4 regions of the Methylorubrum sp. B1-46 genome follow, and region 4 is predicted to be linked to each of the others. Evidence: riboswitches for the same ligand, from Rfam matches in the RefSeq annotation. Region 4 holds a riboswitch; each other region holds the start of a gene.

Region 1 (7,854 bases), 880 kb from region 4:
TAGGAGGTGCGTGCCGCGCCCCAGGGCAGCGGGATCATCCCGCGCTGGTGCAGCACGGCCCACAGCGCGTAGCCCGGTTGATCGGGCGCGAGCACGACGCCGTCGAGGGCGTTGTGGCCGAGCATGATCGCCAGCGCGACGCCGATCAGAACCGGCCGCGGCAGCCAGAGCAGGAGGCCAAGCGCCACCATGCTGAGGCCGATCGCCCAGATCACCTGCAGGTAGAGGATCGGCGGCAGCGGGTTGAGGGTCCAGGCGAGGTTCACGAGCGTCACTTCGAGGACGATCAGGAACAGCCCGCGCTTGATCAGAAAGGCGGAGGTCGCCGCCCGGCTGCCGTGCTTCTGCCCGTAGAGGCTCGCCGCGAGCCCCGTCAGCAGCAGGAAGACCGGTGCACAGAAATGTGAGGCGGCCCGCGTCAGGAACAGGTCCGGCGGTGTCGCTGCGAGGTTGACCGGGTCGCTCACCTGGGCGTGCAGGTAGAAGAACTCGCGCACATGATCGACGAGCATCAGGAGCATCACGAGCCCACGCAGGGCATCGATGGCGCCGATGCGAGTGCGCGGAACCGGAGTTGCGCCCGACGGAGAGACCATCAGAACCGCACGCTCAGCGTGCCGGTGAAGCGGCGCGGCGAGCCGGGATAGACCCGGAAGCGGTTGAGCGAACTCTCGTAATACTCGGTGTCGAACACGTTCTCGACGTTCAGCCCGAAGCGGAAGTTCTCGTAACGGTAATAGGCCAGGGCATCGACGGCGATGTAGGCCGGCAGCGCGAAGCTGTTGACCGCGTCCGCCGGCCGGTCGCCGACGCCGCGCACGCCGCCGCCGAGGCCGAGCCCCTTCCACGGACCGGTCTGCACTTCGTGGACCGCGAGCAGACTGCCCGAGTGCCGCGGCACGTTGATGAGCGGCGAGCCCACCGGCAGCACGTTGTCCTTGGTCACGACCGCGTCGGCATAGACGTAGCCCGCGAGAATCTTGATCTCCGGCGTGATCTGGCCGGCGGCCGTCAACTCGAAGCCCTCGCTGCGCACTCCGCCGGCAGCGAGCGAGAAGGCCGTGTTGTTGGGGTCGGGCGTCAGCACGTTCTCCCGGTCGACCCGGAAGGCGGTGGCGGTCAGCGCCAGGGCGCCGCCGTAGAGGTCGATCTTGCTCCCGACCTCGTAGCCGATGCCGGTCTCCGGCGCGAATGGCCCGGAAAGCGCCACGGCGGCGGCATCGGGCCCGATATTGGGCCGGAAGCTCGTGCCGACATTGGCGAAGAGCGCGAGTTCCGGGGTCGGCTGGTAGACGAGGCCCGCTCGCGGGGTCGCCGCGAAGTAGGTTTGATCGACCTGGGAGCGCTCAGTGCGCTCACGGAACGACTGCTCGAAGAAGTCGAAGCGCACCCCGACGAGCGCCTTCCATTCCGGGCTCAAGGCGATCTGGTCCTGCGCGTAGAGGGCGGTGTTGGTGATCCGCTCCAAGTTGTTGCGCGGGATGGTGAGCGGCGGCAGCGGCTGGCCGTAGCGCGGATCGTAGATGTCGATGGCGTAGGGGCTCGTGCGGAAGTTCGAGCGCAGGTAGAGCACGCGGCTGTCGGTGCTCTCGCGCTCGAAGCCGAGCAGCATCGTGTGGCCGATGCCGGCGGTGTCGAAGCGCCCGACCACCTCCGCTTGGCCGATCGCCGTGTCCCAGCGGTAGTCGCGGAAGTTGCGGTCCCGCGAGACGGTGCGGTTATCGGCGGCGATGGCGCGGATCTCGGCGGATTCGCCCTCCAGCGTACCGGTGTTGAAGTGGGTGGCGAGCCGCATCTGCCAGTCGGCGTTGAAGCGGTGATCGACCCGCACCTGCATGGTGTTGTTGGTCTGGTAGGTGCTTTGGCCCGGTTCGCCGAGGAAGCGCGAGATCGGCAGGATTCCGAGCCGCCCGTTGAGGGCGATGACGCCGCGATCGAACACGATGCGGTTGCGCAGGAACTCGGTCTCGACGGTGATCCGGGTGTCCGGCGTGATCTGCCAGCTCAGGACGGGCGCGACGAGCAATCGGTCGCTGTCCACGAAATCGCGAAAACTCCCCTGGGCACCGGCGGCGAGGTTGAAGCGGTAGAGGACCGTGCCCTCCTCGTTCAGCGCGCCGCCGGAATCGACCGTGCCGCGGAACTGCCCGAACGAGCCCCACAGCCCACCCATCTCGACGAAGCGCTCGACGGTGGGCTGCTTGGTGATGATGTTGACGAGCCCGCCCGGATCGCTGCGCCCGAACAAGCCGCCGCCGGGGCCCTTCAGAACCTCGATGCGCTCGACGTTCTGCGTATCCGGCGGGGGCGGCGTGCCGCGGTTCAGGGGAAAGCCGTTCTTGTAGATCTCGGAGGTGGTGACGCCGCGGATGGCGTAGCTGAACACCGAGAGGCCGCCGAAATTGTTCTGCTGCGCCACGCCCGGCGTGTAGTTGAAGACACGGTCGACGCGGGTGGCGGTCAGATCCGTGATGACCTCACGCGGCGCCACGGTGACGACCTGGGGCACGTCGCGCTGGGGCGTGTCGGTCTTCGTGCTGCTCACCGCGCGGTCGGCGCGGTAGCCCGGTGTCGGACCGATCAGGCCGACCGTGCCGGCCGCCGCCGTCCGGCCGTCGGGCGCGCCGTTCCCGACGCCCTGGCCACGCCCCTCCCCCTCGACCGCCAATTCCTCCAGGGTCACCGCTTCCTGCGCCCGCGCCTGCGGGCCGGGCAGGCCGGCGCAGAGCAGGGCGGCCAGCATCCAGTGCGGGCGCCGGACCGGCCTCGCAACATCGGTGGCATTCAGGCTCGTCCGAACTCTCACAGGGCGCGCTCTGGCTGTGCGGGCGCGAGCCGGAGCGGATGCCGAACTGCGAGCGCATGGATACGCGCTCGCCGCTCAGGCACGCCGCCGGAACACCCCGCCCGGGGGACATCGTCACGCCAAGGCAGGTCTCCTGGCTCACGGGTCCGCGCCTCCGTCCCAGCCTTCCCGGTGCGGTGCACCAATGACCATTCCTGACGGGGCTCACCGCTCACAGTTGCGGGGGCAGCTTCGGCTTCGCCCGGACGGGCTTACCGAATTCCCTCTTAGCCCCCGAACCTGCATCCGGGGGAACCTTGACCGCAGCAACTTCGCTGCGCCGCGATGCAGGGTCAACAGGCCGCCCGATGAGATGTAACAACATTACACAACTTGTGACCCATGAGGCACACTGCCCTGCGCGGCAAACCGGAACGCCGGTGCATCGATGCCCCGCGACACCACTCGACCCTAAAAATCGTGATCGAGCGTTTTTTAGCGGGCAGGGCTACGGTTTAGGCAAGATTAACCAAGATCCCGTTCAATACGGAAAGGCTTAAGGTTGATCATTCCCTAATCGGCAAAGCCATCTCGATCGTCATTCTGGCACAGTTAAGCCGGAAACGACGGCGGGAGGCCGTGTGGGATCCGCGTTGTCGAGTACCGCCCGCATGGACATCGCCGAGCTCGTCCAGAGTCGCTCCGCCCGGCCCGTCGTCCGCCGTCGACGCGGGCAGCCCCTTGCCGCCCTCGCGCTCACCGCCCTCGGCGGCCTGGCGCTGGCCGGCCTGCTGCAGCCGCAGAATGCCGAGGAGCCCTTGCCGACGGAGACCGTGCAGGTGTCCGATGACGCCGGACAGGCGGAGAAGGCGCCGGCCGCACCGAGCGCCCTGGCCTCGATGTTCGACCCCGCGCCGGTTCTCGACACCGCCACTCGGGGTTTCGTCCCACAGGCCCCGAAGGCAATCGCCGTCCGGACGCCGGCGGCGCCCGAGCCGGCCGTGACCCTGGCCGCCCTCCCCGCGGCTGCGATGGCCGAGGTGCCGCCCGCCGCCGCACCGCGCCCGGCCGCGCCGGTGGCCCGCGTCGCGCTCACCGTGCCCCTGCCGGTGCGGCGCCCTGAGGAGTTCCGCTACGAACCGCGGATGCAGACTGCCCGCGCCGCCTCGAACTGGATGGCCTCGACGGCGCGTGCCTCCACCGAGCCGACCCGCAGCGTGTTCAGCGCCGCGGTGACCGACGACCGCTCGTTCTTCGAGAAGATGTTCGACCTGCCCGGCTCCTCGTCGCCCGCACCGGCCTCGAACAAGGCGATGGCCTATGCCGGGCTCGACAGCGGCGCGGTCGATTCGGCCGCACGGCGGCGGGTCGTGCCGGGTCCGGTCTCCGAGCCGGGCGTGGCCGTCTACGACATCAGCGCCGCGACCGTGACCCTGCCGAACGGCGAGGTGCTGGAGGCCCATTCCGGCCTCGGCGTCGCTCAGGACAACCCGGACTACGTCCACGTCCGGATGCGCGGCGCCACCCCGCCCGGCGTCTACGACCTGCGGGAGCGCGAGGCCCTGTTCCACGGGGTGCGGGCGATCCGCCTCAACCCGGTCGGCGGTTCGGCCGCCATCCACGGCCGCGATGGCATCCTCGCTCACACCTACATGCTGGGCCCGAGCGGCGCCTCGAACGGCTGCGTCGTGTTCAAGAACTACACCCGCTTCCTCCAGGCCTACCTGCGCGGCGAGGTTCGGCGCATGGTCGTGGTGCCCGGCACCGCCCCCGGCGTCTTCGCCAACCGGCGCAGCACCACGCCGCGCCGTTCGGCCTCCGCGGATTGAAGGATCCCAAGGGGATCATTCCTTTGGCTGAGCGCCGGGGTGGAACCCCGGCCTCCCTTCAACCAGGGCTCTGGCCTGGAACTTATGAAAAGGAGCCGTCCTTTCGAAACCCCTGACGTCAGCCCTTCGTGACCGGCTTGATCTTGAGCTGGTCGATCGCCCAGCGCCACGTGCCGTCCGGCTGCCGGCGGGCCGACTCGACCGAGAGCGCACCGTTCGGCAGCCGCGCGAAGGTGAGCGCGAGGTCGCCGTTGCGGATCGCCGGCAGCGTCTCGGGCTCGGGAAAGTCCGACTTGCGGGCCAGCAGATCCGTGTAGAAGCGGCGGATCTCGTCGTGCCCACTCGCCACGATGTCGCCCGCGGCGACCACAGCCTGCGGCTCGTACAGGGCGACCAGCCCCTCGGCATCGCCGGCATTGGCCCGCTCGTGGAAGAGCCGGGCCAGATCCTCGGGCTCGCGCGCCACGTCCCTCTCGTTCTCGCTCATCGTTGCTCCTCCCTATTCGTGAGACGTGTCTATTTCAGGCGGTTACCCTGCCCGTCCCGCACCGCGACCGCCACCGGAACCCCGGCCTTGACGCTCTCGGATACGGTGCAGAACTGCTCGAACTGAGCGAGAACCCGGTCGAGCCGGTCCATCGACTCGGCCGATGCGCCAAGGGCGATGTCGACCTCGATCCCGACGAGGCGCAGGCGACCTTCCGCGTTGCGGGCCACCCGCCCGATCGCCTCGGCGCTCACGCCGCCGCCCTCCTGCCGGTACTTGCCGAGCGCGAAGGCGAGGCTCGCGCACAGGCAATTGCTGACGGCAGCGATCAGCACCTGCTCCGGCGAGGGACCGGTGCCGCCGCCGATCGGCTCCGGCTCGTCGGTCATGAGCGGCACGAAGGCTTCGCCGAACTCGATCCGGAACGCGTAGGCCTCGATCTGCCGGATCTTGATGCTGTGCTTGCCCGACATTCCGGCCTCCTTGCCTCCCTATCAACCGCCCCGCCGCGATCTCGTTCGAGCCGCGCGGTGCGCCTTGACCTGCTATTCGTATCTGGTATACCAGATGCCAATCGATGAGCCACCGCAAAGAGCGGCCTCGATCTGGGACACCCGGAATTCGGGAGACCTGGGAAGCCAAGGAGGCAACGCCTGCCATGACCGAACGCGGCATCCTCGACAGCCATTGTTCCTCTCCGCTCGCCGTGCGGCCTCTGGGCTAGCGGCGGCACAAAGGAGGCGACGGATGGCTCCATCGCAGACCTTCGACACATCCGGGCTGGTCGCGGCGATCGGCGATGCGGTGGTGATCTCGGACGCAGACGGACGGATCGTCACCTGGAATCCGGCTGCCGAGCGGATCTTCGGCTTCTCGGAGGCCGAGGCGCTGGGCGAGACGCTCGATCTCATCACCCCAGAGCGCCACCGCAAGCGCCACTGGGACGGCTACGCCAAGACGATGCGCACAGGCGAGACCCGCTACGGCACATCGCTGCTCAAGGTTCCGGCCCTGCATAAGGACGGACGGGCGCTCTCCATCGCCTTCACCGTCGCGCTGCTGCACGGCGCGGAGGGCGAGGTGACCGGCATCGCCGCGATCATCCGCGACGAGACCGAGCGCTTCCAGGAGGAGCGCGCCTTACGCCGCCGCGTCGCGGAATTGGAGGACGCTCTGGGCACACTGGTCTGCGCCTGAAGCGGACACAGCACACAGCAGACCTAAGTCATTCAGAGATATTGCCTAAAGCATTGTTTTCCAACTTTTCAACAACGCCAACTCACAACGAAGTCGAAAGAGGGAGAAAACCAAGATGACCCAGCCGCTCGACGGGATCAGAATCATCGATTTCACGCACGTCCAGGCCGGCCCCGCCTGCACCCAGCTCCTTGCGTGGTTCGGAGCCGACGTGATCAAGGTCGAGCGTCCGGGCTCCGGCGACGTGACGCGCACCCAGCTCCGCCACGTCGAGGACGCGGACGCGCTCTACTTCACGATGCTGAACTCCAACAAGCGCTCGCTGACGCTGGACACCAAGACCCAGCAGGGCAAGGAAGTCCTCGAGAAGCTGATCCAAGAGTCCGACGTGATGGTCGAGAATTTCGGCCCCGGCGCGCTCGATCGCATGGGCTTCACCTGGGCCCGCATCCAGGAGCTCAACCCGGGCATGATCCTCGCCTCGGTGAAGGGCTTCTCGGACGGCCACCACTACGAGGATCTGAAGGTCTACGAGAACGTGGCGCAGTGCGCGGGCGGTGCCGCCTCGACCACCGGCTTCTGGGATGGCCCGCCCACCGTGTCGGCCGCCGCGCTCGGCGACTCGAACACCGGCATGCACCTGGCCATCGGCATCCTCACGGCGCTGCACGCCAAGAACAAGACCGGCAAGGGCCAGAAGGTCGCCGTGTCGATGCAGGACTCGGTGATCAACCTCTGCCGCGTGAAGCTGCGCGACCAGCAGCGCCTCGACGCCATCGGCTACCTCGAAGAGTACCCGCAATACCCGCACGGCGAGTTCTCGGACGTGGTGCCGCGCGGCGGCAACGCGGGCGGCGGCGGCCAGCCGGGCTGGGTGCTCAAGTGCAAGGGCTGGCAGACCGATCCGAACGCCTACATCTACTTCACCATCCAGGGTCACGCCTGGGCGCCGATCTGCAAGGCGCTCGGCCGTGAGGAGTGGATCGACGATCCGGCCTACAACACGCCCCGCGCCCGCCAGGACAAGATCTTCGAGATCTTCGCGATCATCGAGGATTGGCTGGCCGACAAGACCAAGTTCGAGGCCGTCGACATCCTGCGCAAGTTCGACATCCCGTGCTCGCCGGTGCTGTCGATGAAGGAGATCGCCGCCGATCCGTCGCTGCGCGCCAGCGGCACCATCGTCGAGGTCCCGCATCCGAAGCTCGGCTCGTACCTGACCGTCGGAAGCCCGATCAAGTTCTCGGACCTGAAGGTCGACATCAAGGCTTCGCCCCTGCTCGGCGAGCACACCGACGAGGTCCTCGCCGGCCTCGGCTACTCGCCTGAGCAGATCGCCGCGATGCACGAGGCTCGCGCGGTCTGACGGGTAACGGCGGGCAGTCCCCCCGGACTGCCCGTACGGAGAGTGCCTCACAAGACTCCCGGTCGCGAACAGCTCTCGCTCTGGCGATGGCGGCGCAGCGGGAGTTTCGTGAGAGACACTGGATGGCCGGCCCCCTTCGGCCATGAATCTCCCGGGACGGGGCATCGCCCCGGGAGCGCTTGACCGGGCA
Region 2 (7,854 bases), 1.3 Mb from region 4:
GAGGCTGCGCAGCAGGTTCGTCAGGTTCTCCGGTCCGCCCGCGCGAAAATAGGCGTCGAGGCGCGCGCAGGTCTCGGGCGGCAGGGTTGAGAAGGCGTCGAGGCGCGGGTCCGGCCGGTCGTCGCCGGGCAGCACCGCGAGCCGCACGCCGTTGGCGCGCGCGGCGGCGGCGACGCGCTCGATGCCGTAACGCCAGTAATCGAGCCCGCCGAGGCAGCGGATGACGCAGACCTTCGCCCGGGCGATCACCGCATCGACGTAGAGATCGACCGACATCGGGTGGCGCAGTTGCGCCAGCTTGGCGAGCCGGAGCGAGGGCAGGCCGGGCTCGGCCGTGTGCGCCCGGGCGACGGCTGCGAGGTCCGTGTCGGTGAACGACAGAAACACGATCTCGCCCGGGCTCTGGCCGAGATCGACCGCCGCCTCGCCCTCGTCGAGGGAGACCGTATCGAGGCGGATCAGGTGCATGGCGCAGGCGCCCTCACGACTCCAGGCGGTTGCGAGCCGGCTGCGCCCGCTTGCGCCGGATGCGCCAGACCAGCCGCAGGAGCAAGATGGCCAAGAGGACGATCGGCAGCCAGGGCAGACTCGCGACCGTAAACCGCAGGGCGGTCGCCGCGCTCTCGCCGAGGATTGGGCCGCTGCGGGCCCAGACCTCCTGCACCGGCGCGAAGGCCCCGGCCCGCGCCTGACTGGCGCGGAAGTTCACCGTGACGATCTCGGTGTCCACGCGCTCGTCGAGTCCGCGGCGCGTCCCCTCCGACTCCTCGATCTGGCTCTGGACCTGCGCCAGCTCGCCCGCGATCTTGATGAGATCCTCGGCCCGGTTGTCCGGCTTCTCGGCGAGCGCGGTCAGGCGGGTGCGGTAGTCGTTGAGCTGGGCGAGCCGCCGGCCGGTATCGGCAATCGAGGCGGTCAGATCCTCGGCGCGGGTCGCCTGCTCGATCAAGGCGACGTCGCCCGCCGCCTCGCCCGGCAGGGGCGCGGTGACGAAGGCGACGTAAGGCGCGACCGCTTCGTGCGGCAGCCGCACTTGAATCTGCGCCTGCGGCGGGCGGGTGCCGCTGCCATCCCGGATCGAGGAATTCAGCAGCGTGCAGGTCGCGGCCTCGGCGAGGCAGCGGTCGCGGGCGGCGGCGAAATGCGGCGCCACCCGGTCCGGCGCGAGGCCGACGGTGAGGTCGTGGCGGTAGGCGAGCTTGGCCGCACTGCCCTCGCGCGCGGCGGAGACGAACGGGGCCGGAGCCGCCGCATCGGCCCCCTCCCTGCCCTGGCGCACTTCGCGCCGGGCATCGGAACAGCCGGCGAGGAGGGTGAGCGCGGCAACGGCCGCGAACAGACACCCGCGCGGCAGCCGACCTGCAGCCACGCCCCGGCTCATCCGCGCAGGGCGGCGGCGACCGCGTCCTGATCGAACCCTTTGAGGCCGATGACGACGAGGCGCCCGTCGCGGGGCTCCGAGCCCTTCCAGGGGCGGTCGTAGTGGGAGGCGACGCGCCGGCCAACACCCTGCACCACGAGGCGCATCGGCTTGCCTTTCACCTCGACAAAGCCCTTGATCCGCAGCACACCCTCGGTCTCGGCCGCCTTTTCCACGCGGGCGGACAGGTCTTCCGGGCTGACGGCGACGCCGACCGGGATCGCGACGGATTCGAAGTCGTCGTGGTCGTGGTCCTCGCCTTCGCCGTGATGCGAGGGGCGGGCGTCGAGATCGTCCTCCGCCGCCGCCGCGATGCCGAGCAGCACCCGCGGATCGAGGCGGCCGTGCTCGGTCGCGACGATCTCGACGGCGCGCGGCAGGTGCGCCTCGATCTCGGTGCGGACCTTTTGGCGGCCCGCCTCGTCGAGCAGATCGGATTTGTTGAGCACCACGAGATCGGCGCAGAGGATCTGGTCCTCGAACACCTCCTCCAGCGGATTGTCGTGATCGACCGATTGGTCCGCCGCGCGCTGGTTGGCGAGCGCGTTCGGGTCTTCGGCGAACAGGCCCGAGGCGACCGCCGGGCCGTCCACCACCGCGATCACGCCGTCCACGGTCACCCGCGAGCGGATCGCCGGCCACTGGAAGGCCTGGACCAGGGGCTTGGGCAGCGCGAGGCCGGAGGTCTCGATCAGGATGTGCTCCGGCGGCTCGGGCCGGTCGAGAAGCTTTGTCAGCGCCGGCACGAAGTCGTCGGCGACCGTGCAGCAGATGCAGCCGTTGGGCAGCTCCACCACCGAATCCTCGTTGCAGCCCTCGATGCCGCAGGCGGCGAGAAACGAGCCGTCGAAGCCGAGATCGCCGAACTCGTTGACGATGATGGCGAGCCGGCGCCCGCCCGCATTCTCCACCGTGTGGCGCACGAGCGTCGTCTTGCCGGCGCCGAGGAAGCCGGTGACGATGGTGCAGGGGATCTTGTCGACGAGGCTCATGGGTCAGCGCGTCCGGTTCAGCGGCGGGATGCGGGCGACGACGCCCTTGCGGAACGCCTCCGGCCGCTCGCGCCAGGGCACGACGCCGTCGGGCGTCTCGAGGTAGCGGCGCAGGCCCGCGAGCAATGTGCGGGCCGAGGTCTCGGGATCTTCCAGGGCGTCGAAATCGCCGTAGACGTAGGTCCAGCGGTTCGGTGAGACGACGGCCACCGTGCAGGGCCGCTTGCAGACCGAGAGGCACTCGGCCCCCTCGATCGTCAGGCCCGGCACCGGTTCGCGTTCGGCCTCCGCCCGCAGCGCGGCCAGAAGCTTGGCCCCGGCGCGCGGCTCGGACGTGTCACCCGCCGCGCGGCAGGTGATGCAGACGGACAGGGTCGCGCTGTCGGGATCAGGCATGGGCGCGGGCGCCCGCCTCGCGGCCGAACAGCCTCCAGGCCCAGCCATAAGTGAGTCCGATCACCGCCCAGAACACGAAGCCGATGGCGAGCGAGCGCGCGGCGAACTGTGCGGCCGCGGCCGGCGGCACCTGCGAGGAGACGGTGTCGACCGATTGCGGCGCCCCGGCAAGGTGCGGCGCGACGATGAGGACGAGGCCGCCCAGGATCGTCAGCGGCACCCGCCGCACAGCGATCAGGTAGAGGCCGAGCCCTGTGGCGACCACCGTCATCAGCCACCACGACTGGCGCAGCACGAGCGGCGCCGCGCCCATGCCGGGCAGTTCCGGCGGCAAACCGATGGCGGGGGCGAGCGCCACCGCGAGGAAGCCCGCCACGCCGACGACGAGCCCGCTCTGCGGCGTCGGCTCACGGCGCAGAGCCAGCATCACCGCCGCCAGCAGCAGCGCGTAGCCGACACCGCCGACCAGCGTGGCCAGCCCGGTGAAAGCCATCCGCTGCAGGCCGGGCGCGGGCTGCCACTCGTCGGCCTTGTCATGGTCGTGACCGGCCCCGCCGTGGGCATGCTGCGAGGGTGCATGGGCCGGGACGATCAGGGACGCGAAGGGCGCGGAATCGCGGGAAGGCGCGAGGGCGGCATGCGCGCCCTCGCCCTCGTAGGTCTCCGCCTGAAGGATCAGCGGGGAGGTCAGCGCGAGCTGAAGGCCCGTCGCGACGACGGACGCGAGGAAGCCGGCGACGAGCGCCGCCGACAGCAATCGGGAAATCATGGAACCGCTTTGAGCCGCTGGAACGCGGATCAGTGGCAGGGGAAGTTCTGCGCGTGGCGGAAATCGTGCGCCGCGTTGTGCAGCACGGAGGCCGGGGCGAAGCCCGCCACGAAGACGAGACCGAGGCCGAGGAAGGCGGCAACGAGAAGCGCGCGGGCGCCCTCGGCGGAGCGGGCGGTGGCCTGGGTGTGAAGGGTCGCAGTCGTCATCGGGTCACGGGCTCCGGCCGCCCCACCGGCGGCGTTCGAGAACAAAAATCGTCGGACGGCAGGTCTCCTGGCTCGCGGCTGGTCTCGCGCCTGCCGCCTTCCCGGATCACCCGGTGGCTCGTGGCAGGAACTCGCCGCTTACAGTTGCGGGGGCAGCCGCGGAATCGAGGTTTCGGCAAAACCTCTCACCGCATTCCCTTTTCACCCCGTTGCCGGGGCACCGTCACCCGCCGCTTGTAACGCGGAGCGGCGGGCCTTGCAAAGCGCCATTGCGTGAACGGGCAGGCTCGGTGCAAACCGGCGGCCATGACGGATGCGGCGCCCGACCGGATGACGCTGGTGCTCGGCGGCGCGCGCTCGGGCAAGAGCGCCTATGCGGAGCGGCTGATCGAGGCTTGCCCCGCCCCCTGGCTCTACATCGCCACGGCGCAAGCCTGGGACGACGAGATGCGCGCCCGGATCGGCGAGCACCGGGCGCGGCGCTCGGATTCCTGGCACACCCTCGACGTGCCGACGGCCCTGCCGGAAGCGATTGCCGCCGCGACTGGACCGGTGCTGGTCGATTGCCTCACGCTCTGGCTCACCAACCTGCTCTTGGCCGAGGCCGATCTCGATGCGGCGACCGAGGCGCTGGCGCGGACCTGCGCCGCGGCACCGGGCCCGCTGGTGCTGGTGGCCAGCGAGGTCGGCCTCGGCATCGTGCCGGACAACGCGCTCGCCCGCCGTTTCCGCGATGCGGCCGGGCGGCTGCACCAGCGGCTGGCGCGCGAGGCCGACCGCGTCGTCCTCACGGTTGCCGGCCTGCCCCTGACGGTCAAACCCTCACGCGAGACTCCTTAGATGACCGAAGACGACGCGCGTCACCGCGAGAAGATGGCCAAGCGCAAGGCGGTGCAGGACGCCGAGGTTGCTTCCAAGAAGATCGAGAAGGGCCTGCTCATCGTCCATACCGGCCCCGGCAAGGGCAAGACGACGGCCGCGCTCGGCCTCGTGCTGCGGATGCTCGGGCGCGGGCACCGGGTCGGCGTGGTGCAGTTCATCAAGGGCGCCTGGGACACCGGCGAGGCCCGCGCGCTGAAGAACTTCGGTGACCAGATCGCATGGCACGCGCTCGGCGAGGGCTTCACCTGGGAGACGCAGGACAAGGCCCGCGACATCGCCGCCTGCCGCAACGCCTGGGAGACCGCCCGCGCGCTGATGGCGGACGAGACGATCCGTCTTCTCGTCCTCGACGAGTTGAACATCGCGCTACGCTACGATTACCTCGATCTCAACGCGGTGCTGGCCGACCTCGCCGCCCGACGCCCCGACCTCCACGTCGTCGTCACCGGCCGCAACGCCAAGCCGGCCCTGATCGAAGCCGCCGACCTCGTCACCGAGATGGGCAGCGTGAAGCACCATTTTTCCGCGGGGGTGAAAGCGCAGGAGGGGATCGAGTTCTAAGGTTGCGCGCGATTCCAGGCCAAAGCCAATCATACCGAATCCGGTTAATCCCTTCGGTAGGGCTGTCCCCCGTCATCCGGGGCCGCGCAGCGGAAGCCGGGATCCACCCGTGATGCGGGAGGCCCGGCGCCTGCGAGGCCAGTCGTGGATTCCGGGTTCGCCTGCGGCGCCCCGGAATGACGAAGGTCAACGCAAGGTCGAACTCTCCAAGCGGAAACAGTATCAGATCGACGTTGAAGGGCTGCTAAGTGGAAAGCAGCCCTTCCAGCTGGCCAGGACATTTTGGCGAAAAGCGCTTGCCTATTCTTCGCGCATTGATTCCCAAGTTTTTGGATAATATATTTGATCTGCAACCATGATGTGTCGTTGCAGATTTCTGTAGTGCGCCAAGCCTTTGCCTGAACTAGGCTGCGCGGACGTTCGCGAGAAACTGCTCCATTTCGACGCGTAGCGCATTGGATTGCCCTGCCAGGCCATTGGCGGCTGATGCAACGGCCTGAGCGGCGTGCCCGGCGCCCTCCGCCTCCTGCGCGACCTCGGCGATGTTCGTGGTCACCTCCGAGGTGCCAGCCGAGGCCTGAGCCATGCTTCGCACGATCTCCTGCGTCGTTACACCCTGCTCCTCAATCGCGGTCGCGATGTTCGTGGTCACGCCGCTCATGGACTGGATCTGACGGGCGATATCCTGGATTGCCTTAGCAGCGCCCGTGGTCGCTGCCTGGATCGCAGCGACTTGCTGGCCGATCTCGTCGGTCGCACGGGTCGTTTGGCTCGCCAACTCCTTCACCTCCGCAGCAACAACCGCGAAGCCGCGTCCGGCCTCACCCGCGCGCGCCGCCTCGATCGTGGCATTGAGGGCAAGCAGGTTGGTCTGACTCGCAATGTTCGAGACGAGACCGACGACGTCCCCAATGCGGGTCGCCGCCTGGGCAAGAGCCGCCATCGTCTCCTCGGTGCACGAGGCTGCCTGCACGGCAGAAGCCGACATCCCGGCGGCCTGCTCTACTTGGCGGCCGATCTCCTCGACGGTCGCGCCGAGTTCCTCCGCCGCGGCCGCCACGGCATTGACGTTGTCGGCTGTCTGATGCGCTGCGCCAGCCACACTGGTCGAACGCTGTGCCGTTCCGGCAACCGCGTTTTGCATCGTGGCAGCCGAGCCCTGCAAGTCTGCGACCGCTTGTGCGACGCTGGTGACGATGCCCCCAACGGAGCGCTCAAACCTGTCCGCGAGGTCGCGCAGCAAGGAGCGGCGAGCCTGCTCCTCACGCAAACGCGCGGCCTCCGTGGTCTTGAGTTGCTCGGCCGCTTCTTCCAGTGACATGTCTCGGATTGTCACCACTGCTCGGGCGATGTCGCCGATCTCGTCGGAGCGCCGGCTGCCAGGAACCTCTGCCAGCGCCTGCCGGGCCGCGAGCGCCTTTAGAGCCCGGGTGAGCGCATCAAGAGGTGTGACGATCGACCGGGCGAACAGCAGGCCGAGGATAGCCGTGCCGACAAGTACCGCCAGTGCGATGAAGGCAAGTGTCCGCGACAGGGTCTGTACGGCACCGATTGCCTCGGCCTCCGCCTGCTCGGCCACGACCGTCCAGGGCGCGCCGAGCACCGACACGGCGGCGCTCGCTGCCATGTGAGTGCCATCGGCGCCCGGGTAGGTGAAACTGCCGCCCACAAGTTGGGCTGCTCCCAACCCGAGGTCCGATATAGGCGCGCCAGCCTTCACACTGGGGTTGAGCGGCGGGTTTGAGCGTAGGCGCCCATCTGTGCCGGTCGCCAAGATCTGCCCGGTCTCACCGAGCCCTGCACGCTTCGTCAGCGTCCGATCGAACAGCGCCGGGGTGACGCGCAGCGCGACGAAGCCGATCCGCTCCGCGGCCTGGGCCGTGCCCATGGCGACGTTGGCGCGCTTGGTCATCGCGCGGCCGATAAAGGCCGAGGGACCCGTGCCGACCGGGTATGACGCGAAATCCTCGAACGTGGTTGCTGCCGGATCCTGCCCCTTCAGACGTTCGACGAGACGGGCGAGGCCGGTTCCCTTGAGGTTCGGATCATCGAGCGACTTGGCAAAGTCTTCGCCTTTGGTCGTCGTGTAGACGATGCGGCCACTCTCATCGAGGAATATCAGGTCCGCATAACCTGGCTCGGCCACGATTCGGCGGGCTACCTCCTGCACCTTGGCGTGACGGCGCCCGTACATTGCTGTTGTCGGTGTGCTGTCGAGTGCAACCCGCGCCTCGACGGTTGCTGGCGATCGGAAAGCTTCGACGATCCCGGTGAAGTCGGGCTTGGCTGGGTCAAGGTTCTCGATGAGATCAGGGAAGTTCGAGACGATTTGGGGGTGTCCAGCTGCGGCCAGGAAATCTGCCTGCATGCGGTCCGCTACCAGCTCGATGCCGTCGCGCCGGGCCGCAGCTGCCAGTTCAAGGCGCGCACCTGCCGCCTCAATGAGGCCGGACTTAGCGGACGACCAACTGAAGCCGCCCATGGCCGCAGCGCTGATAAGGGCAAGACCGATTGTCGTTGCAGGCAGCCGGATCCCGAGCCGGGATGCGTTGATCATGGTGTTGCGTCTCGACGGCATACTCAAGAGATCGCTGGAATGCCCAGTCGACTCTTAACTTTCGTTTA
Region 3 (7,854 bases), 180 kb from region 4:
ACACCAGCCTCTCCGGACATGCCATGATCGAGGCCCTGCGCACTGGCGGCGTTGAGGCGCAGAGAGACCTGAATGCGGCCTGCGACTGGCTGGCGGCGCGGCAGATCACGAAGGTTCGCGGTGACTGGACCGCGATGCGACCCGAGGCCGAGCCCGGCGGCTGGGCCTTCCAGTATGGCAATGACCACTACCCCGACGTGGACGACACGGCAGTCGTCGGCATGCTGCTCCACCGCAACGGCCGACCCGAGCACACGGAGGCAGTCGAGAGGGCACGGCGCTGGATCGTCGGCATGCAGAGCCGGAGTGGCGGCTGGGGCGCCTTCGACGCTGAGAACGACCGCGAGTTCCTCAACCACATCCCGTTCGCCGACCATGGCGCGCTGCTCGACCCGCCGACCGCCGACGTCACCGGCCGCTGCATCTCCTTCCTGTCCCAGCTCGGACACGAGGGGGACCGTCCGGTCATCGAGCGCGCGCTGGCTTATCTGCGCGCCGAGCAGGAGGCGAACGGCAGCTGGTACGGCCGTTGGGGTACCAACTATATCTATGGCACTTGGTCGGTGTTATGCGCCCTCAACGCCGCGGGCGTGCCACACGGTGATCCGATGGTGAGCCGCGCGGTGGACTGGCTCGTCTCGATCCAGCGCAAGGACGGTGGCTGGGGCGAGGACCAGCGGAGCTATGACCTCGGCCGTTACGTCGAGAACGCCGAGAGCCTGCCCTCGCAGACGGCTTGGGCGATGCTCGGACTGATGGCAGTTGGGCAAGCCGACCACCCGGCGGTGCTGCGCGGGGCGGCTTACCTTCAGCATACGCAAGGAGCGGATGGCGAGTGGCAGGAGCAGGCCTACAACGCGGTTGGCTTTCCGCGGGTGTTCTACCTCAGGTATCACGGCTACCGGTTGTTCTTCCCCCTCCTTGCCCTGTCCCGCTTGCAGAATTTGCAACGTGGCAACAGCCGCGAGGTCAGCTTCGGCTTCTGAGTTCCGCGGACTGTATAATGTAAACCGAGAAGTTGCTGTTGGGTGCCTATGACCCTGCGTATCAAGAAATTATCAAGAGAGTTTCCACCAAATGGCTGACAACTTCGAGATGGAGTTTGTTTGCAGGCACGCGGCGACCAAGCAGGCAGTTGAAGCATTCTTGGCTAAGCATCTCTGCGATGAGGCTGATCCCGGCGAGATGGCTAGGGCGCCACGTCTAATGGAAGCGATGCGCTATGCCGTATTTGGCCGAGGCAAGCGTCTCCGGTCATTCCTCACCATCGAAACCGCACGAATGCTCGGCGGCTCTGAAGTACTGGCGCTCGCGACGGGAGCGGGGGTCGAACTTGCACACTGTTACAGCCTCGTCCACGATGACCTTCCGGCGCTGGACGACGATGACATGCACCGCGGCAAACCCGCCGTTCATAGGGCGTTCGACGAAGCAACGGCAATCCTCGCTGGTAACGCACTTCAAGCCCTTGCGTTCGAGGTGATTGCCGACCCACGCTGGCAACCCAACCCGGCGATCCGGGCAGAGCTCGTGCTGGGACTTGCCCGGGCGTCCGGACCCGGTGGCATGATCGGCGGTCAACTGCTCGATCTCTCAGCAGAGGGGCGCTTTGGTGCAGCCGACATGGATATAGACGGGACCCTACGGATGCAGACCATGAAGACTGGTATGCTCCTGGCCTTCTCGGTCGAGGCCGGTGCGCTGATTGGGGGAGCCGACTTTCACGAGCGCGACGCCCTTCAGCGCTATGGCAGGGCACTCGGACAAGCCGTCCAGATTGCCGATGATATCCTGGATCGGGTGGCCACTCCGGAGGTAGTCGGCAAAGCTACGAGCAAGGACAGGGGCCTAAAGAGGGCCTCGCTGGCCGACTGCCTCGATTTCGATAGAGCCCAGGCCGAGTGTTACCGTCTCGTTGCCATCTGTGATGAGGCCGTTTCGCAGTGGAACGAGGCCGCCGCAGTACTGCGCCAAGCAGCCCGCTTCGCAGTTGCGCGCAAGGCGTAGCTGTGGAAGCTCGACACTCTTTCGCAGTTGAATTGCCGCGGGCGCCTATGATTCAGTACACTGGTATTGAACCTTGGCTTCTGAAGTGCAAGGCGATGGAAGCCCTAGCATTACAGTTGCATTTTCTTTTTGAGATGCGCCTGTCGAGCGGCAGCTACGTGGGCACGCCGCAAAGCTGTGCGCCGGTGCGGTCGAGCGAGTAGAAATAGGCTGTAGAACTCGACCTGGGGGCTCGGTACATGGCATGAGGTCCGTGGCCTGAAGGATCAGGGAACGGTGATCGATCCGGCGGCGGGAGGCGCGCGTGCGCCGGCTCCAGTTACTGGAGGGCCGCGGGGACAGGCGAAGACCTCAGGGCGCCAGGTCACTGCAATGGCCTTACGAGCAGGCCAGATGAACGGCACCGACGACACGGGCGGGACCGAGGCGAAGCTCAGGGCGTGGGTGACGAGGCAGCAATCCGGGTGCCCATACGAGGGGGCGCCTTAAACGGCCCCTCGCTGCTGCCCGCATCCTGCTGGCAGAGGACGTGCGCGGGGTCGCGGGAGGCCACGAGGCTCGCGCGACCGAGCACCGCCTGCCGCGTAAGCGCGAACCGGGCAGCCACCGCGATGGCCGCACGCCAGGCACGCATCAAGAGACCCTGCCACGCCACCGGCGCTGCGCTGCTTGAGGGCATCAGAAGGACAGCCGTATGCCGCCGACGAAGTTGCGCGGAGCACCCGCGAACACCGGACCGGTGGTGTTGGCCAGGACGCCCGCTCCGTTCTGTAGGCCGGAAACGGCGCTGATCGAGTTGGCGAGGTTCTGGGCCGAGGCGATGTAGCTCCTGTCGAAGACGTTCTGCGCCTCGACGAACAGGTTCAGCCGCTTGGCGTAGCCGACGAGCTCCTTCGTGTAGTGAACGTTCAGGTTCACGATGGCGTAGCCGGGCGCCTTCAGCAGGTTGGCGTTGTCGATGAAGAGGTCGTCCTGGAACACCGTTTCCACGTAGCCGCCCAGGCCCGCCAGGGGGCCAGTGGCCTCCTCGTAGCCCACGCGCGCCAGGAGCTGGTGAGCGGGCACGCCGGGGATGTGATTGCCCGCCCGGTCGAAGCGTCGGGTCAGGCTGCCGGCGCTGAGCTGCTCGACGTACCTCGTGTAGATCTGGTCGTCGAAGGTATAAGCGGCGGTCGCCCGCCAGCCAGGCGCGAAGGCCCAGTCCGCCCCAACCTCGACACCGCGATGCTCGGAGGCCGGCGCCGGGCGACTGCGTGACGAGCTCGTTGTGGAAGAACTCGTAGAAGCCGGTCACGCTGAAGCGGACGCCGGGTAGCGGCGTCCTGTCGACGCCGACATCGAAACCGAGGTTTTCCTGAGTCTGAAGCTGTCCGTTGTTGCCTGGCACACCGGCGGAGGTGACGGTGAGGTTCGAGGCCGAGGGTGTGGCGTAGCCGGTGGCGACCCGCCCCCGGAACTGCCACTCGGTGTCGGGCCGGTAGAAGGGAAAGCTCGGGCGCGACGTTCAGGAAGCTGCGGTCGATGTTGGCCAGCGTGGTGGTGACGCCGCCTGCAGCCGGGAAGCCGTAGGTGATGTTCCGGCCGTTGATCGTCGTGTTCTCGGCGCTGATGCCGGCTACCGCAATCCACCGCTGAGTTCGTGCTCCCGATTCATACATTCCACAGCAACGGCGCTGTCCATATGCGAGCGACCGCTGAGCATCGGATTCGGCGCTTGACAAGAACGCAATGTTATAACATTACATAAATCTGAACTGGGCCCGAACGCGCTACCCGCTCTGTCGATCGAGAGACACGTGCCGCGGCGATGTGCAAACCGGCTCGACACCTGTGTGCGAGGTATCCAGGGGTGCGATTGCCCTCTTCAAGAGTGCCGATGCTGCCCCGTCCGCCTGAAGCTCCTCCATGCACAAAGACTGCCAGCCTGGCGCTGAGAAGGTGAGCTTCGCTTTTTCTGTGTTGCTGGCCACATCTGCTCGTGAGTGGAGCTGCCGCATACGATATCAAGTAAATTGGCTCGGCGAATTAGATCAACATGAGATAGTTTTCTGGCGGTTGACAACCTTCACGCCGCTTGGTCTATGAGCTGCGATCAAGGTTCTCGCCATCCGATATGGCGAGCTAAGAGGGAATCCGGTGCGGCGCTTGCGCCCAAACCGGAGCTGCCCCCGCAACTGTAAGCGGCGAGTCATCCGTCGATCTGCGTCACTGGTGAGAGATCACCGGGAAGGCCAGACGGGTGGCGGCGACCTGTGAGCCAGGAGACCTGCCTTGACCGTGAAATGTCTCGTGGGCGGGGTGTCCCAACGGGCCGCATGAACGCACGTTGCGGCAGCCGCGACGTCGGCTTGCGCCCACGGTCCCCCGTCAAGGTTCGGGGAAGGACCGATGGAACTGAGTTGCACAATCATACGACCCTTCAGCGTTGCGCCGCCTGAAGCGAGCGAGGTCGGCGTCGATCCTCTCGAACTCTACGCGGTCGGCATCGACACATCCGACTACGTCGCGCATGTCGCACCGCTTGTTCGAGCGGCAGTGCCGCGCATTGGTGACCTGCTTGATGTCGGAGCCGGGGGTGGGCAGCTCGGCCAAGCCGTGCGCGATCCGCTTGCCGCCTGGATCGCCGTCGAGCCGAACATAGGGATGCAGCAGCGCCTGCGGGCGCTCGTGCCGCCGCCGCACCTTCTGCCAGTGGGGTGGCAACAAGCCGATCTGCCCAAAGGATCCGCAGACACCGTGCTGGCCGCCAATATCGCTGCCCCGCTCACGGATGCGGGCGTGTTCTTGCGTCAGTGCCGCGCTTGGGCCCGCAGCAATGTCATCTGGCTGGTTCCGGCACAGCGTGGCCCACGAGGGCTTTGCCTTGCCGGCTGTCTGCCGTCTGCCTGGCACGGTGAAGACGAGACGCCGGGCATCGACGTCGTTCTACGCAACCTGCCGCCATGTGATCAGCCATCCATCGCGGCGCGAGCAGAGTGGACCTTCAGCGCCGTCGTTCGAGACTTGGAGCGGACTTCCGGGCACCTTGCCGACCGCCTCGGTTGGGCCCTCGATGACGGCCGCCGACGCGAGCTTTACGAACATCTTTCAGCCCAAGCCGTGCCCGTGCCTGGCGGACACCGCCTCTCCGTTCCCCGAGCTTCCGCCCTCCTCGTGTGGAGGACCGCCTCGTGATGCCTCGCGCCATTTTCCCTCTCGTGCTCCTCCTTGCCGGCAGCACGCACTCAGTCTCCGCGATGGCACAGGAAGGCACCCCCGTCGTCGGCAGCGCCGCGGTGAGCCTCGATGAGCTCGTGGTGACCGCTACCGGCCGGCCCGAGCCGCGCTCCGAGATCGCCGGCACCGTCCAAGTCATCGACCGTACGACGATCGAGAACACCACCGCCAAATCGGTGACCGATCTGCTGGCCGAGAACGCCGTCGGCTTCTTCTCGGAATGGACGCCGGGCCAGACCTCGATCAACATCCGCGGCGGTGCCACCGACGGCCAAGGCAAGGACTTCCGCAGTCAGGTCCTCGTCCTCATGAACGGCCGCCGGGCTGGTACGGCGAACCTCTCCAAGCTTTCCATCGCCGATGTCGAGCGGATCGAGATCGTGCGCGGGCCCTCCTCGGTGATCTACGGCAGCCAGAACATCGGCGGCGTCATCAACATCATCCTGAAGACCGGCCGCACGGCGCCCGGCCCCCTTGTCGAGGGCATCGGCGGCGTCTGGGGGCTGGCGCAGGGACGTGCGCAGACCGGTGGGGTCGTCGGTCCGTTCGACTACTATCTCGGCCTCTCGGGGGCCAAGCGCGACGACTACTATGCCGGTTCGGGCGACCGGATGGCCAATACTCAGTGGAACCGGATGGGCATCACCGGCGCGCTCGGCTTCCAGATCGACCCGAACCAGCGACTCGATTCCACGCTTCGCACGGACGGCATTTACGGGGTCGGCTTCCGCGGTTCCGGTGGCAACCTCTACAGCCGAGACAACCGGATCAACGGTTCGTTCGATGCGAGCTATACCGGCCGCACCGATGACGGGCGCGCGAGCCTGTTCGCGCAGTTCTACAGCGTCACCGACGAGGACCGTTTCAAATGGGCCTCGCCGGTCCAGCGCGGCGGAACCGGGCTCCCTGTGCCGGGGACGCAGGCGGATTTCAACTCGCGCTACCTCGACATCCTCGGCACCCGCTTCCAGCCACGCGTGAGCCTGTTTGCAGGCAACGATCTGCTTCTCGGCTGGGATTGGGAGACGAGCCGGCTGCGCTCCGATCGCTTCCGCGTGGGCGTGCCCGGCAACCCGTTGGCCCAGGTCTCGCCGCAGGACAACAACCAGACCGACCAGTTCCACGCCCTCTACGTCGAGGACACCCAGCGCCTGTTCGACGACCGGGTGACGCTGCGGGCCGGCATCCGCCAGACCTACGGCACCACGAGCTTCGATCCGACGCCGTTCCTCGCCGGACAGATCACCGGATCGCGCCCCTACGAGGCCACGACCTACTCCGTCGGCGCGACCTACCGAGCAACCGACTGGGCCGCCTTCCGCGTCGGCGCCTCGTCGGGCTTCCGGGCGCCGACCGCCACTGAGATCGCCGCCGACTTCAACACGCTGGGCGGCGGGCGCGTCTTCGGCAATGCGAACATCCGGCCCGAGACGAGCGAGCAGATCGAGATCGGCACCACCCTGACGAACGGGGTCTCGCGCCTCGATGTGGCTTTGTTCCAGAACATCATCTCGGACCGCATCATCACCCGCTCGCGCGGGCCCAACAGCAACACCTCGGACTACGTGAACAACGCGGGCGACGTGGTTATCCGCGGCATCGAGGTTCAGTACGAGACGGACATGATACGCACCCTCGGCTGGGAGCCGGGCATCTGGCGCTGGCGGGCTTACGCCAACGGCAACTACAACTTCGACATGAAGGACGAGGGCGCCGTCAGCGTCGCCACCGCCAACACGCGCCGGGTCGAGCGCGTCTACGAGTACCAGCTCGCCCTCGGCACTCGCTTCGGTCAGACCGACATCCCCTATCCCTGGACGATCCAGGTTCAGGGGGTGCTCAACGGTCCGGTCTGGTACAACACGGAGGAGAACCTGCTCGTGCCCGCGGCCGAGCCCTACCGCGAGTACATCTGGCGCAAGGATCCCTTCGTCCTCGTCAACATACGCGGTGAGGTGGACCTGCTGCCGGGAGTGAAGCTGTTCGCGCAGGTGCGCAACTTGTTCGACGTGAACTACCACCCGCTCTTCATCGCCATCGCTGGGCAGCAGCCGACCCTGGCCGACCTGCGTCTTTACAACGGCGGAGGCGGCACCTCCGCACCCGGTCGGGATCTGCAACTCGGCCTGCAGGCGCGCTTCTGAATGCGCGTGGCGATCATCGGGGCTCTCGCCGGACTGACTGCGGCCAGTCCGGCTATGGCCGAGCCAATCCGGCTGACCGATGCCCTCGGTCGGGCCGTGGAGCTGCCGGCAGCCCCGCGGCGGGTCGTGACGATCTTCTCCTCGAACACGGAGTTGGTGGCGGTCCTTGGTCTCACGGACCGCATCGTCGGCATCGACGCCTTCACCCGCTACCCGCCCGAAGCCGCAAACAAACCCGTCGTCGGCGGTCGCCTCGGCTTCTCGGTCGATGCCGTTGTGGCGCAGAACCCGGACCTCGTGCTCGTCACGCCGGCCCGGCAGGCGGTGCATCAACTCCTCGCACCGATGGAGCGGCTCGGCCTGCCGGTGATCGTGCTGACGAGCCGCAGCCTCGATGAGGTGCTCGGCAACATTCGCCTCGTTGGGCGGGCCCTCGGAGAGGCGGAGCGCGGGGAGGCGGTCGCGGCGGGGCTGGAGGCGCGGCTCG
Region 4 (7,854 bases):
TGATGATCTGTCCGCAATCCTGAACCACGAAGAAGCGCGGCACGCGTACGCGCCCGGTGCGGCGATCGACTTCAACCTCGGCCACGCCGGCCACGTAGGTCCGGTTCAACTCGTACTTCACGTAGGAGATGCCACGGCCCCGCAGCACGTCGCCGGAGACGTCCCTGACCGGCGAGGGGCGAGCCTCCCATTGCGCGATCTCGGCGGCTCGCTTCAGCACCTCGATGCCGCGCGGATCCTTGAGCGCGCGCAGGCGATAGTCCAGCGGATCGATCCCCGCGGCCGCCGCGCACTCATCGAGGAAGGCCTCGTTGGCATAGGTATTCTGCATCCGCCCCGGCGTCCGGATCCACGATGGCCGGAACGGCGTCGTGGCCAGCCGGTGGCAGACGGTGCGCACATTCGGGAAGGCATAGGGCAGGGCCGAGTTCTGGATGATGTTGCCCGGCGACATCGCGGTCTCGTGCGGCAGGCCGGCGAGGTCGGCCGCCACCAGCGGCACGTTGCCGGCCGCGCCCTCCGGCACATGGAACTGCGAGGACCACGCGGCGACGTTGCCCTCGCCGTCGAGCCCCGCCTTCAGGTCGATCAGCGTCGGCGGTCCCTTCGGGTCCCAGCCGTGCTCGTCGGCGCGCGACCATTGCACCCGCACCGGCCGGCCGACCGCGCGGGCGAGCAGCGCCGCGTCGCCCGCCGCGTCCTCGTGGCCGTTGCGGCCATAGCAGCCCGACCCCTCGATGTAGATGCAGCGCACCGCCTCCGGCGCGAGACCGGTCATCGCCGCAAGCTGCTTGCGCAGCGCGTGCGTCATTTGCGAGGCGGTCCAGCAGGTGAGCAGCCCGTCCTTGAACTCGGCGATGGCGCAGGAGGGCCCGATCGAGCCATGGGTGTGGATGGCGAAGTCGTAGCTCGCTTCCAGAACGCGGGCGGCCCGCCCCAGAGCCGCCTCGGCATCGCCGGTGCTGCTGGTGACGTCGTCCTTCGTCACCTTCGTGGCGCGCACGTGCTGCCAGAGCTTGTCCTGTTCGGGCAGGCCCTCCCATCGCGACCATGTCGCCTTGAGCTGTCCGGCCGCCTTCACCGCCGCCCATTCCCGCTCGGCGACGACCGCGAGGAAGTTGCCCTGCCGGACGACGCGGATCAGGCCGGGAATTCCCGCGACCGAAGCCTCGTCCACGCCCTGCAGTTCCGCGCCGATGGCGGGCGGGCGGACCACGCGGGCATGCACCATGCCGGGCACGCGATAATCCTGCATGTAGGTGAAGCGGCCGGTGATCTTGTCGGGGATGTCGATCCGCGCCACCGAGGTGCCCACGAGGGCGAAGGCCGACGGGTCCTTGGTTTTGATAGCGGGATCGACCTTGAGGTCGAGGCGTCCGTCCTTGACGAGTTCGCCGTAGGTGACGCCCGCTCCGCCCGCCTTCGGCCGCACGGTGCCGTTCTCGCTCACCAGCGCGTCGGCGGATAGGCCGAGCCGTTCGCCGGCAAGCTGAAGGAGCCGGGCGCGGGCGGTCGCGGCCGCTTGTCGGATCTCGACGCCGCCCTTCTGGATCGAGAGGCTGCCGTAGGTCGGGCCCTGGTCGGGGGTGAGCGCGGTGTCGCCCTGCACGACCGTCACGCGGTCGAGGAGCAGGTCGAGCTCCTCCGCGGCGATCTGGGCCATCGCGGTCCTGATGCCGGTGCCGAGATCGACCTTGCCGGAGAAGATCGTGGCGCGGCCGTCGGCGCCGAGCGCCAGGAAGCTGTCGACTTGGTCCGGCGCGACCGGCTTCGAGAAGCCGTTGGTGGTCACCGGCGCGAAGACCGTCTGCGCGACGGCTCTGCCTCCGGAGAGCGAGAAGCCGACGACCAGGGCGCCGCCCTGGAGAAGCAGATTGCGGCGGGAGAGGGTGGGCGCGTTCATGGCGTCAGCCTCCCTCACAGCGTGCCGGCGGCGCGCTGAACAGCGCGCACGATCCGCAGATGAGTGCCGCATCGGCAGAGGTTCTGCGCCAGCGCCTGCCGGATCGCCGCCTCGTCGGGCTTCGGTGTCTTGTTAAGAAGGGCGGCCGACTGCATGATCATGCCGTTGATGCAGTAGCCACACTGCGCCGCCTGCTCCTCAATGAAGGCGGCCTGCACCGGGTGGAGCTTGTCGGGCCCGCCGAGGCCTTCGAGCGTCACGATCTTCGCCCCCGGCTTCAGGCCGGAGACCGGCGTGACGCAGGAGCGCACGGCCTGCCCGTCGATATGCACCGTGCAGGAACCGCACTGGCCCAGCCCGCAGCCGAAGCGCGGGCCGTGCAAGCCGAGATCGTCGCGCAGCACGTAGAGCAGCGGCGTTTCGGGGTCGTCCACGGTCACGGACGTCGCGCGCCCGTTCACGTCCAGCGACATCGGCTGCGCCATGGGGCGTCTCCCTGGAACCATTCTTATAGAGAGGGCCTATACCCAGCGCAGGGCCGGGGCAACGCGACTCCTTTGCGGCAACCCTCTCATCGCCGCGTGCGATCCCGATCCGGCCCGGCGTCATCAGGGAGGTTCCATGTCCCCGTCCGGCTCCTGCCGCTTCGCCCTCGCCGTCGCGCTCGTCCTCACAGCCGGCGGCGCCGGCGCCGCCGAACCGATCGCGGCGGACTGGCCGGAGCCCGCTCGCAAGGCCGCGGCAGCGATTGCGGAGAAGTACGGCCCGCCGCAGGAGCAGACGGCGACCCTGCTGATCTGGCACCGAAACGGGCCGTGGATCCGAACCGTGGTGCACAAGGTCGGGGCCGAGCACGACTTCCCGGCCAAGCACAGCGACGTTGTGGAACAAAGCCTGCCCTACAAGGTGCCGCTCAACCTCTTCAGCGCAGTGGCGACCTTCAACGGCAGCGTGATTCCGGATCGGACGCGGGGCACGCTTACGGCCTACGGCGCGGACGAGGCCGAGAACGTGCTGAGCCTGAATCTCGCCCGTGCTGTGGTGCGCGGCGAGCTGACGCCGGAACAGGCCCGCGAACAGCAGGTTGCGGCGACCCAGGAGCGGGCGGGAGGCAAGACGCCCGAACTCGCTGCGAAGCTGACGGTCGAGCCGCAGCAGCAGGGTGACGTCACGGACCCGGACACGGCGATGATCCTGCCGCCCGGCCGCAGTCGGTGACCGACGTCACCGATCCGCAGCCTCCCGCTGTCGAGGCGTTGCGGGCGAAGCCCGACCCAGCGACGGCTGCACCGTTAGCCACATCGATCGAACACCGAGTTCCATGATCGGAATTGACACTCCCTGCCGGCGCCGAATAGCTAGGCTTCGACGGTTCCCCTCGGGGATCAAAAGGGAACGCGGTGAGGACGTCAGTCCGATGCCGCGGCTGCCCCCGCAACTGTAAGCGGCGAGCCTTCCGCCACCATGTCACTGGGCAGCCTCGCCCGGGAAGACGGTGAGAGGGCAGCGACCCGCGAGCCAGGAGACCTGCCGTCAGTCGTGGTCACACGCGAAACGCGTCGGGCGGGGTGTCCTGACGGGTGTCGAAGGCGCGCCACTCCCGTGGGGAGATGCGGCCCGAGGCCTCGTTCGCGGTGACGTGCCACTGCCGTTGCCCGAGGCCGCTCGTCCCATGTCGTCCGTTGATCGCCCCCACTCGCCTGCCGAGTACCTGCCGGCCGCCCTGCTGCTCTCGGCCGGCGCCCTCATTCTGCATGCGACCTCCCTGGCGGCTCAGGACCGCACGGATGTTGCCAGCGAATCGCACGCCGTCGCTCTGGAGGAGCTTGCCGTGCAGGGAGCCGGATCCGGCACGCGGCTGCTGGCGCGGACGCCCTACACGGCGGCGCCGACCGGGCTCAATCTCACCGCGCCGAACCGCAGCGGCAGCCGTCTCGATCTCTCGCCGCTGCAGACGCCGGCCAGCATCGAGGTGATACCGGGCCAGAAGATCCGCGAGCGCGGTCAGGAAACCGTGCAGGAGGCGATCACCCAGAACGCGGCCGGCATCACGACGATCGGCGCGCCCGGCAACGGTCTGGGCGCCTACACCTCCCGCGGCTTTGCCGGTGTCAACTCGGTGATGCAGCTCTACGACGGCACCCGGCTCTATGTCGGCGCCGGAACGATCACCTATCCCTTCGACACATGGAACGTCGATCGGATCGAGGTGCTGCGCGGACCGGCCTCGGTCTTGTACGGGGACGGTGCCATCGGCGGCGTCATCAACGTCGTGCCCAAGAAGCCGACGGCCGTCCCGATCAACGCGGCTCGCGCCGCTCTCGGATCGGATGGCGTGAAGCGCCTCGCCTTCGACAGCGGCGGTCCAGTCGGCGAGAGCGTATTCTACCGCCTCAACGTCAGCGCCAATCAGGCCGATGGCTGGCTGCGCCAGAACGGCGATTTCGCCAATCTTGCGGTCTCGGGGGCCGTGCTCTTCCAGGCGACGCCCGACCTCGCCTTCACCCTGTCGCACGATTACGGCTACCAGGAGCCCCTGCGCTACTTCGGGACGCCGCTGATCGGTGGCCGGATCGATCCGCGAACTCGATTCAACAACTACAACGTCAACGACAGCCGCATCGTCTTCAAGGACAACTGGACACAGTTCAAGACCGAGTGGACGCCGACTGCCGACATCACGATCCGCAACACGGCCTACCGTCTCGTGTCGGATCGGCACTGGCGCAACGTCGAGACCTATGGCTTCGTGCCGAATACCGGCCTGATCCGCCGAACCAGCCCGATCGAGATCTTCCACGATCAGGAGCAGATCGGCAATCGCTTCGACGCCGCCTTCAAGGGCGAGCTGTTCGGCTTACGCAACGAATTTGTCGCCGGCTTCGACATCAACCACATCCGGTTCAAGCACACCAACAACGCGCCCTACCGCGGCGAGAGCAGCGTCGATCCGTTCGTCTTCAGCCCGGGCGTCTTCACCAGCCTTGATCCGACCACGCTCGGCTATCTCACGAGTTCCAATCAGTACTCGCTGTTTGCTGAGAATCGCCTCGTCCTATCCGATCAGCTCTCGCTGATCGCCGGCGCGCGCTACGATGCGCCCACCGTCCGCCGGGAGGATCCGCGCAATCCTTCGGCCGGCTTCACCAAGGATTTCAGCGCGGTGAGCTATCGCTTCGGTGCGGTCTACAACCCGACGCCCGACAGCGCGCTCTACGCAAGCTACGCCACCGCCGTCGATCCGGTGAACTCTCTCATCACGCTGACGCTGGCGCAGAAGGATTTCCAACTCTCGACCGGCGAGCAGATCGAGATCGGCTACAAGCAGTCGTTCTGGGAAGGCCGCGGCGAGTTCACCTTGGCCGGCTACCGGATCAAGAAGGACAACCTGCTGACGGTGGATCCGCTGCGCCCGTCCGTGTCGGTCCAGGTCGGCAGCCAATCCTCGCACGGCGTCGAGGCGTTCGCCTCGCTCGGCCTATGGGAGAATTGGCGGGTGGAGGGCAACATCGCCCTGCTGCATGCCCAGTACGACGATTTCCAGCAGGCCGTCGCCGGCGTCGCCGTCAACTTCGCCGGCAACCAGCCGGTCAACGTGCCCGAGCGCGTCGCCAATCTCTGGCTGAGCTGGGCGTTCGCGCCGCGATGGGAGGCGCGCGCCGGCGTGCAGTTCGTCGGCGAGACCTTCAGCGACTTCGCCAACACGGCCCGCCGGCCAGCCTATGAGGTCGTCAATGCGAGCGTGGATTACCGTGTGAGCGAGACCTCGCATTTCAGCCTGCGCGCCTACAACCTGCTCGACAAGGTCTACCCCGTGACGGGGAGTTCGGCGGCGTGGCTGCTGGGTCGGCCTCGCTCGGTCGAGGTCGCCTATAACATCGCCTTCTGAGGGCGCGTGTCGATGTGTTTCGCAAAAGGGGAGCGGCCCCGGCTCGGCAGTCGCAACGACCGGCGGCCGGTGGATCGATCATGAGGCGTGCGCTCCTCAAGCGCGGCAAGCGCTGGCTCTATCTCGCCCATCGCTGGCTCGGCATCCTCACCTGCCTCCTGTTCGTGACGTGGTTCGTGTCCGGCCTCGTCATGATGTATGTCGGCTTTCCCAGCTTGACCGAGGCGGAGCGACGTGGCGGCCTGCCGCGCCTCGCCTGGGACCGGGTGGTGGTGACGCCGAGCGAGGCACTCGAAGCCGCCGGCCAGACCCGCTTTCCGCGGGACCTGCGCCTTGCCATGCTCGATGGGGATCCGGTCTACCGCATCGTCGGTTGGGATGGCGGGCATGCGACGGTCTTGGCAAGCGGACGGCGCCTGATCACCGGCATCGATCCTGGGCAGGCGCTCGCCATCGCCCGCCACGACCGGCGCGCGACGCGGCCCCGGCTCCTCGGCGAGATCGACCGCGATCAGTGGTCCGTGACGGCGCGCTACGACCCGTTGCGGCCGTTCCATCTCATCGCCCTCGGCGATCCTGAGGATACCCGCCTCTACGTCTCCGCCCGCACGGGCGAGGTGGCTCTCGACACCACGAGGCGGGAGCGGTTCTGGAACTGGTTCGGCGCCATCCCGCACTGGATCTACCTGACACCCCTGCGGGCGCAGGCCGCTCTGTGGCGGGATGTCGTTCTCTGGGTTTCCGGCGTCGCCGTTGCCGGTGCGGTGACCGGTTTATGGGTCGGGCTGCTGCGTGTCCGGCTGCGGCAGCGCTACGCATCAGGCTCGGTTTCGCCCTATCGCGGCTGGGCGGCGTGGCACCATGTCGGCGGTCTTGTCGGCGGCCTGACCCTACTGACCTTCGTCGCCAGCGGCTGGCTGTCGATGAACCCGAACCGTTGGTTCGGCGCGAGGACGCCGAGCCAAGCCATGATTGAACGCTATGCCGGCGTGACGGAGGCCCGCTGGGGGCAGGATCTCGCCGTCCTCCGCGCCGCAGCCTGCCCCGACGCCGTCGAGGCGCGGTTCGGCTGGCTCGGCGGCGAACCGCGGGCCATCCTGGCCTGCCGGGATGGCTCGACATCGGCAGGGGCGGCCCCGACGATCGCCGGATTGGTGAAGGCGGCCGGCCGGCTCCTGCCCGATGCCACGATCCGCGAAGCGGTGCTCCTGACCGAGGAGGATGCCTATTGGTATTCCCATCACCAACAGCGGCGCCTGCCGGTCCTGCGGGTGAAGTTCAGTGATGCGGACGCGACGTGGTTCCATCTCGACCCGGAGACGGGTGAGGTTCTCAACCGAGCCGACCGTTCCGCGCGGACCTATCGCTGGCTGTTCAACGCTCCGCACAGTCTCGACTTCCGCCTGCTGGTGCAGAACCGCCCGGCCTGGGACGCCGTGCTCTGGCTCCTCTCCGCCGCCGGATTGATCATCTCCGTGTCGGGCGTCGTGATCGGCTGGAAACGTCTCGGATTGCGCCGCATCCGGCGCAGCGGCGCACACTGAAGCCCGCCCAAAGCGAGGGGGGAGGCGCTGTCAGGTGCGCCGTGCCATCACACGTTGCAGGATTCTCGAGAGTTGTTCAGCCGAGTACGGCTTCTGCAGAAGCTCGAAACCGTGACTGCCTTCCTGGGCCAGCACGTGGCTGTAGCCCGAGGTCAACACGACGGGCAGGTCCGGGAAGCGCTTGCTGATCTCGTGGGCCAGCGCGACCCCGTTCATGCCGGGCATCACCACATCCGAGAACACGGCGTCGAACGCAGGCCCCCGCTCGGTCAGACAGGCCAGCGCCGCATCGGCATTCGCCGCCCAGGTCGTGACGTAGCCGAGATCCTCCAGGATCTGCGTGGCGAAGCGTCCGACCTCGATGTTGTCCTCGACGACGAGAACCTGCTGCCCGAAGCCACCGGGCTCGATCGAACCCGGCCTGCCACGCTCCTCGCCGGCCGTCGCCTCGGGCTCGACCTCGGGCAGGTAGAGCGTGAAGGTGGTGCCGCGGCCAGGCGCGCTGTCGACGGCGACGT

The links. A riboswitch is a leader RNA that binds a small molecule or an ion and turns the genes downstream of it on or off. The one in region 4 is predicted to bind cobalamin.
Region 1: it holds a riboswitch for cobalamin, as region 4 does, so the genes downstream of both, LPC10_RS05695 (TonB-dependent siderophore receptor) here and LPC10_RS01470 (TonB-dependent siderophore receptor) in region 4, are expected to answer to the same signal.
Region 2: it holds a riboswitch for cobalamin, as region 4 does, so the genes downstream of both, LPC10_RS07705 (CbtB-domain containing protein) here and LPC10_RS01470 (TonB-dependent siderophore receptor) in region 4, are expected to answer to the same signal.
Region 3: it holds a riboswitch for cobalamin, as region 4 does, so the genes downstream of both, LPC10_RS00640 (hypothetical protein) here and LPC10_RS01470 (TonB-dependent siderophore receptor) in region 4, are expected to answer to the same signal.

The regions. Positions count from the first base shown of each region.
Region 1 covers NZ_CP088247.1:1,176,187-1,184,040, forward strand. The annotation lists gene LPC10_RS05690 (DUF1624 domain-containing protein) at 1-596, opposite strand, end outside; gene LPC10_RS05695 (TonB-dependent siderophore receptor) at 596-2,806, opposite strand; cobalamin riboswitch at 2,912-3,120, opposite strand; gene LPC10_RS05700 (DUF2778 domain-containing protein) at 3,457-4,614, shown strand; gene LPC10_RS05705 (nuclear transport factor 2 family protein) at 4,733-5,101, opposite strand; gene LPC10_RS05710 (OsmC family protein) at 5,131-5,574, opposite strand; gene LPC10_RS05715 (PAS domain S-box protein) at 5,849-6,298, shown strand; gene frc (formyl-CoA transferase) at 6,414-7,664, shown strand.
Region 2 covers NZ_CP088247.1:1,637,710-1,645,563, forward strand. The annotation lists gene cobN (cobaltochelatase subunit CobN) at 1-468, opposite strand, end outside; gene LPC10_RS07685 (DUF4349 domain-containing protein) at 482-1,381, opposite strand; gene cobW (cobalamin biosynthesis protein CobW) at 1,378-2,412, opposite strand; gene LPC10_RS07695 (DUF1636 domain-containing protein) at 2,416-2,808, opposite strand; gene LPC10_RS07700 (CbtA family protein) at 2,801-3,577, opposite strand; gene LPC10_RS07705 (CbtB-domain containing protein) at 3,607-3,786, opposite strand; cobalamin riboswitch at 3,826-4,026, opposite strand; gene cobU (bifunctional adenosylcobinamide kinase/adenosylcobinamide-phosphate guanylyltransferase) at 4,093-4,626, shown strand; gene cobO (cob(I)yrinic acid a,c-diamide adenosyltransferase) at 4,627-5,229, shown strand; gene LPC10_RS07720 (methyl-accepting chemotaxis protein) at 5,633-7,786, opposite strand.
Region 3 covers NZ_CP088247.1:117,174-125,027, reverse strand. The annotation lists gene shc (squalene--hopene cyclase) at 1-986, shown strand, start outside; gene LPC10_RS00655 (polyprenyl synthetase family protein) at 1,078-2,007, shown strand; gene LPC10_RS00650 (hypothetical protein) at 2,441-2,641, opposite strand; partial or broken gene LPC10_RS00645 (TonB-dependent receptor domain-containing protein) at 2,686-3,427, opposite strand; cobalamin riboswitch at 4,086-4,296, shown strand; gene LPC10_RS00640 (hypothetical protein) at 4,396-5,181, shown strand; gene LPC10_RS00635 (TonB-dependent receptor) at 5,181-7,367, shown strand; gene LPC10_RS00630 (ABC transporter substrate-binding protein) at 7,368-7,854, shown strand, end outside.
Region 4 covers NZ_CP088247.1:295,628-303,481, reverse strand. The annotation lists gene LPC10_RS01485 (molybdopterin cofactor-binding domain-containing protein) at 1-1,903, opposite strand, end outside; gene LPC10_RS01480 ((2Fe-2S)-binding protein) at 1,918-2,388, opposite strand; gene LPC10_RS01475 (hypothetical protein) at 2,525-3,121, shown strand; cobalamin riboswitch at 3,256-3,453, shown strand; gene LPC10_RS01470 (TonB-dependent siderophore receptor) at 3,576-5,792, shown strand; gene LPC10_RS01465 (PepSY domain-containing protein) at 5,873-7,336, shown strand; gene LPC10_RS01460 (PAS domain-containing protein) at 7,367-7,854, opposite strand, start outside.